DNA from 3 places in the Idiomarina sp. T82-3 genome. Region 2 is predicted to be linked to each of the others. Evidence: predicted binding sites of a transcription regulator. Region 2 holds the regulator's gene; each other region holds the start of a gene.

Region 1 (2,281 bases), on a different contig from region 2:
GGATGCTTAGCTTCCTTAAGCAGTTTCAAAACGTAATCGACAGACTTATGCTCAGTAATTGGACGACGCGAGTAACTCGGTGTAATTGGGGTAGCATCCACTTCTTCAGCTGCAATATCGTCTGATAGCTCAAGGTGCGCTGCACCTGGTCGTTCATCTTCGGCACGACGGAAAGCCTCCCGCACGTGTGAAGGTATCGTCTTTGCACTGATAATCGGTTGAGTGTACTTGGTGATAGGCGTCATCATATCGATGACATCAATGATCTGGAATTGACCTTGCGGCCGATCTTTTATTGGCTTCTGTCCCGTGATCACGACCATTGGCATCGCACCGAGTTGTGCATAAGCAACGGATGTCACTAAATTGGTCGCTCCAGGCCCAAGTGTTGATAAACAAACCCCCGGCTTTCCTGTTAACCGCCCATAGGTCGCCGCCATAAAGCCCGCAGCTTGCTCATGGCGCGTTAACACCAGTTCAATTGATGAGTTTGAGAGAGATTCAAGTAAATCGAGATTCTCTTCTCCTGGGATACCGAACACATATTGTACACCCTCATTTTCGAGAGCTTTTACCATGAGGTCTGCTGCTTTCACTAAGACACTCCTTTTAAATTCGTGTGAATATTAAATGCTACGTTGTGGAGGTCAATTATGATCAAAAAAGGGCGGTACTATGACCGCCCTTTGAATTAACGTTAACATCGATGCTTACGAGTTACCTTCACCTGAAGTCATTTCTTTAAGGCGAGAACGCAACTCTTTATCGCTTTGAGCGCGTTGAATGATCATGTTGTACTGTTGTGGTGAAAGACCAGAATCTTTCACTGCTGCGATCATCTCTTTCTGCGCTTCTTGCTGGATGCTACGCGCTTCTTCTTGATTTTCAGCATTTTGAAATTTGTCGCGATATTTCGTCGTTACTTTTTGAACGTCTTCCATTGCAGCGACAAACTTGACCAGCATGCCTTCAGTAATTTTTTGCTGAGCTTGCTGTTGTGCCATTTGATTTTGTGCTGCGTTGTCTTGAGTTTGCGCAGCGGCTGCAGTAGTCGCTAATGTCATTGCTGATGCGATTGCAATCATTGTCTTTTTCATCGTGAACTCCTGTTGTTCAAGAAATTTAATCACTTTAGATAAAGCGAATACTGTGCCAAGTTTTTAACGTCATGAAAAATAAGGAAAAAATAAATACCTGTAATCAAACAAGGAAAATTTACGATTTCTTATGTATCCTTTTGATACACACAAAGGAGGTAATGTGACAAAAAGATACACTTTACCGCTCTCGAGTATTCAGCGCCGTTTATTGCTTTATGTGGTTATTCCAATGCTATTAATTTCTGGGGCTGCGATAACGTTTGGATTGAATATAGCGGGTCAGCAAGAAGAGGAACGTCTTAAGACCGATCTTAAATTGATTGGGCGGGCGATTAGTTTGCCGATCAGTGATGCGCTTTTAAACAATGACTTGGCGACTGTGCAAGCGAACTTAGATTCGGTTTTTAATATTGGACGCGTTTATGGCGCTTCAGTTTATGACGTAAATGGTCAGCAAGTAGCAGAGGCAGGTGTTACAGAGACTGACTTATCCGATAGTTGGTTAGCTCGACAAACTGTACAAACCGGCGTCTCTCAAGATGACTACCGTCAAGTTGAGGGGCGTGAGGTGTTTTCCCAGTTCCTTCCTATTGTTGATCGTGGCGGCCGTATTATTGGCCTTCTGCAAATTAATCGACGCGCCAGCGATTTTGATGAACGGTTTGAGCAACTAAGCCAAGTAGCGTGGATTAGTTGGTTTATTTTTGCCGTGGTGACGATTGCCGTTTTAGTTTTTGGTCATTATCGCGGCGTTGGGCGCCATGTTTTGTATCTTCGCAATATTATGCAACAGGTCGCTGAAGGACGGCGCGATGTTCGGGTTGATACCCATGGACCGAGCGAGATCGTCGCGATAAGCCAAGGTCTTAACGAGATGCTAGAAGCGGTCACTCGTGCCGAGCAAGAGATCCGGGATAGACGTCAAGAAGAGCAGCGTCTAAATGAAGCCTTACGTGAACAAGAAAAAATGGCGGCTATCGGTTCGGTTTCGAGTGGTGTCGCTCACGAGCTAGGTGCACCGCTTACGGTGATTGATAATCGTGCTAAAAAGCTTTTACGGCATACCGACACTGAAGATGACAGGCGTCAGTTACAAGCCATTCGAGGGCAAGTGCATCGCTTAACAAGATTGGTCAATCAACTACTCGCCTTTTCTCGCACGCCTGTGAGCGAACGCCAAC
Region 2 (2,281 bases):
AAGATGTCAGCTTGGAAGTAAGTCAAGGGCAAGTGATCGGCTTATTAGGACCTAACGGTGCGGGTAAAACAACCACCTTCTATATGATTGTTGGCTTAGTGAATTCTGATAAAGGCAGTATTAAGCTAGACCAACATGATTTAACGTTGCTTCCTATGCACGAACGCGCTCGACGAGGCATTGGGTATTTACCACAGGAGTCGTCTATTTTTCGCAAAATGACAGTGCGCGATAATTTAATGGCTATCCTCGAAACTCGCAAATCGCTTACAACGATAGAACGAGAAGAAAAGCTCGACGCTTTATTAGAAGAGTTCAATATCGGGCATATTGTTAACAGTTTAGGCATGAGCTTATCGGGGGGTGAACGGCGACGGGTTGAAATTGCTCGAGCGCTTGCCGCTGATCCGACGTTCATATTGCTTGATGAGCCGTTTGCAGGTGTTGACCCCATTTCAGTCTTGGATATCAAAAAAATTATCGAACACCTCAAGCACCGTGGCATAGGCGTGTTGATTACCGACCATAACGTGCGCGAAACGTTGTCAGTATGCGAGCATGCTTATATCGTTAGTCACGGGGAACTGATTGCCAGCGGTGATGCAAATAGCGTATTGTCAAACCAACAGGTTAAAGATGTCTACCTCGGTGAGCAGTTCACCTTGTAACGGAGCACAAGTGAGGCCGGGATAATCAGATGAAACAAAGTTTGCAACTAAAAATGGGTCAACAATTGACGATGACCCCACAATTACAACAAGCCATTCGGTTGTTGCAACTCTCATCGCTCGATCTACAAGCTGAGATTCAAGAAGCCTTAGATAGTAACCCCTTACTTGAGGTAGAGAACGAGGCCGACGACGCGCCTCAAGAGTCTTCTCAACAAGCTAAAAATGACGATAGCCAAAAAGAAACGTCTGATGCGCTGAACGAGCAATCTCTGCCTGACGATTTACCATTAGACAGCACTTGGGACGATACCTATACCTCAACCACGCCCTCCAGCAGCTTAAGCTCGAGCCAGTCATTTGATGGTGAACATGATGTTTACCAAGGCGAAACCAACGACTCCCTGCATGACCATCTGTTATGGCAAATGCAGCTATCTCACTTTACCGACGAGGATGCGGCTATCGCCACCGCGATTATTGAGTCTATCGATGAGCGCGGTTATCTCACGACCGATGTTACAGAGCTCGTTGAGGCCATTGCACTCCCCGAGGTTGACGTCGAAGAAGTCGCTATGGTGCTAAAGCGAATTCAACGCTTTGACCCGGTCGGCGTTGGGGCGCGCACGATCCAAGAATGTTTGAGTATTCAATTACAACAACTAACTGATGAAACACCCCATAAAAATCTGGCATTGACCCTGATTAACGATTACATGGAACTTATGGGTGCAAGGGATTACAAAGGTCTGCAACGCAAGCTAAGAATAGATGAGGCCGAACTAAAAAGTACATTACGGTTGATTCAAACCTTGAATCCTTATCCCGGAGATGCAATCGACCAAAAGCCAACTGAATACGTTATCCCTGATATCTCCGTGGTTAAAAAGAATGGTCGTTGGGTGGTCGAATTAAATCCAGATAGCGTACCTAAATTAAGAGTGAACGAAGAATATGCAGCGCTGAGTCGGCAGGCAAAATCAAGTGCAGACTCTCAGTATATAAAGCAGCACACACAGGAAGCACGCTGGTTTATAAAAAGCTTAGAGAGTCGAAACGACACGCTACTTAAAGTTGCACATTGTATCGTTCAACGCCAACAAGGCTTTTTTGAGCATGGTGAGGAGGCAATGAAGCCGATGGTTCTGAATGATGTCGCAGAAGCCGTAGATATGCACGAAAGTACGATTTCGCGCGTTACAACCCAGAAATACCTTCATTGTCCCCGCGGCATCTTTGAGCTCAAGTACTTCTTTTCCAGTCATGTGAGTACCGAAACAGGAGGTGAGTGTTCAAGTACCGCTATAAGAGCACTAATCAAAAAATTGGTTGCCGCGGAGAACCGCGCAAAACCATTAAGCGACAACAAAATTGCTGAACTCATCGCAGATCAGGGAATCCAAGTAGCTAGGAGAACGATCGCGAAATATCGCGAATCGCTCAATATTCCCTCTTCAAGCCAGCGGAAGAGTCTGCTTTAATATTGTTCAACCGTAGAAGGAAGACGTTATGCAAATCAACCTAACAGGTCATCACATTGATATTACCGACGCGTTGCGTGAATACGTGGATACAAAATTTGCCAAACTAGAGCGCCACTTTGACCACATAAA
Region 3 (2,281 bases), on a different contig from region 2:
TTAGCACTCGATACCAATGGAATGCGAATCGATGCAGAACGGTTACGCGCTGAGTAAGCCAACATAACAGGCGCCTCAAACCCAGGTACCAAACGTTTGTACGAGTTAGTCGATGGGTTAGTAAACGCGTTAATTGCACGTGCGTGCTTAATGATACCGCCGATATAATATAACGCGGTTTCGCTCAAACCTGCGTACTGGTCGCCAGCAAACAGGTTTTGACCATCTTTCGCAAGTGACATATGAACGTGCATACCCGAGCCGTTATCACCGACCAATGGCTTAGGCATAAAGGTAGCGGTCATGCCATAGGAGTGCGCTACGTTGTGCACAACATATTTGTAGATTTGAATTTCGTCGGCTTTCTTAGTCAGACTGTTGAACTGAGTTGCCACTTCGTTCTGACCCGCTGTCGCCACTTCGTGGTGGTGAGCTTCAACAACCAAGCCCATGTCTTCCATCACCAAGCTCATGGTGCCACGAATATCATGCGCAGAGTCAACCGGAGGCACTGGGAAGTAACCGCCTTTTACGCCCGGACGGTGCGCCAAGTTACCTTCTGAGTATTCACGACCCGAGTTCCACTTCGCTTCCTCGGCATCGATCTTGTAGAACGAACCGCTCATGTCGGTGTGGAAACGCACATCATTAAATAAGAAGAACTCTGGTTCAGGACCAAAGAATGCGCTGTCAGCCACGCCTGATGCTTGCAAGAACTCTTCTGCGCGTTTCGCGATAGAACGAGGATCGCGGCTGTAGCCTTGCATGGTATCAGGTTCTAAAATGTCACAGCGTACGTTCAGTGTCATTTCGTCGGTGAACGGGTCGAGTACCAACGACTCTGCGTCTGGCATCAACACCATGTCTGACTCGTTAATACCTTTCCAGCCAGCGATTGAAGAACCGTCGAACATTTTACCTTCTTCGAAGAAATCGTCGTCGATTTGCGACACCGGGATTGTGACGTGCTGTTCTTTACCTTTGGTATCGGTAAAGCGTAAGTCGACGAATTTGACGTCATGCTCTTTAATGGCGTCGAAAATCTTACTTGCTGACATGTTTTCCTCCAGCGGAATCTTGAATATCAAAAGTCAAAATAAACATATATCAATAACTGATTAAATCCAGTTTTATACAGCTATTGTTGTGTACCTCTTAGGATGCATATTGGATTGCAATCCACGTGCCAAATATATAACTCATTGTTTTTAAAGTTTTTTAATAAATTGAGTTCCGTTGAAACGTTGAAAACAACTGAAAATTGCACCAATTTGGTTCATTGTAGACTATTTTGGTGCAAATAAGCATTAATTCCTATTGATTCATGTCATTCTGATGAAAAATTCAACAGCCCCTTTTTATATCGTTAGCAAACAGGTAGAATACGCCGCTATTTTCATCAACCCCTTGTCGGTTTAGACAACGTTGTTCACTTTCCGACATCAATAGGCTGTTCTTAATGACAACTCAGGCATTTGATATTAATAAACTTCGCAACATTGCGATTATTGCGCACGTTGACCATGGTAAAACCACATTGGTCGACAAGCTGCTTCAACAATCTGGCACGTTAGAAAGCCGTGGTGAGCTTGAAGAGCGCATCATGGACTCAAACGATCTAGAAAAAGAGCGCGGTATTACCATCCTCGCTAAAAACACAGCGATCAACTGGCAAGACTACCGCATCAACATTCTAGATACCCCTGGCCACGCCGATTTCGGTGGTGAGGTTGAGCGTGTCATGTCAATGGCTGACTCAGTTTTGCTTCTCGTTGACGCTGTTGATGGTCCAATGCCGCAAACACGCTTTGTAACGCAAAAAGCGTTTGCTCACGGGCTTAATCCAATCGTCGTTATTAATAAAATTGACCGTCCAGGCGCGCGTCCTGACTGGGTCATGGATCAAGTGTTTGATTTGTTCGACAACCTTGGTGCGACCGATGAGCAGTTAGACTTCCCTGTTATCTACGCATCAGCATTAAATGGTTGGGCAAGTCTGGATGCAGAACAATCGGGCGGCGATATGACGCCATTGTTCGAAACTATCGTTGACCAAGTCAGTCATCCAGATGCGGATCCTGAAGGCGATCTGCAAATGCAGATTTCTCAGTTGGACTACTCAAGCTACTTAGGTGTTATCGGTATCGGCCGTGTTACTCAAGGTAGCGTTAAGGTTAACCAACAAGTGACTATCGTGGGTGCCGACGGCGAAACACGCAATGGTAAAGTTGGCCAGGTATTTAACTACCTTGGTTTAGACCGTATCGATGCGCAAGCTGCG

Evidence for each region. The regulator sigma-54, encoded in region 2, starts transcription at its own class of promoters, with help from an activator protein. The targets are predictions, from matches to a motif close to GTTGGCACGNNNNTNGNNT.
Region 1: a site for sigma-54 is predicted at 1,139-1,157, ahead of AWU56_RS11055 (DUF4168 domain-containing protein). Genes of this name have one in related genera too.
Region 3: a site for sigma-54 is predicted at 1,173-1,191, ahead of glnA (glutamate--ammonia ligase). Genes of this name have one in related genera too.

What each region holds. Positions count from the first base shown of each region.
Region 1 is NZ_LSBQ01000021.1:22,883-25,163, reverse strand. It holds gene AWU56_RS11060 (acetolactate synthase large subunit) at 1-596, opposite strand, end outside; gene AWU56_RS11055 (DUF4168 domain-containing protein) at 711-1,097, opposite strand; gene AWU56_RS11050 (sensor histidine kinase) at 1,261-2,281, shown strand, end outside.
Region 2 is NZ_LSBQ01000001.1:207,476-209,756, forward strand. It holds gene lptB (LPS export ABC transporter ATP-binding protein) at 1-668, shown strand, start outside; gene AWU56_RS00965 (RNA polymerase factor sigma-54) at 698-2,149, shown strand; gene hpf (ribosome hibernation promoting factor) at 2,178-2,281, shown strand, end outside.
Region 3 is NZ_LSBQ01000016.1:17,154-19,434, forward strand. It holds gene glnA (glutamate--ammonia ligase) at 1-1,058, opposite strand, end outside; gene typA (translational GTPase TypA) at 1,460-2,281, shown strand, end outside.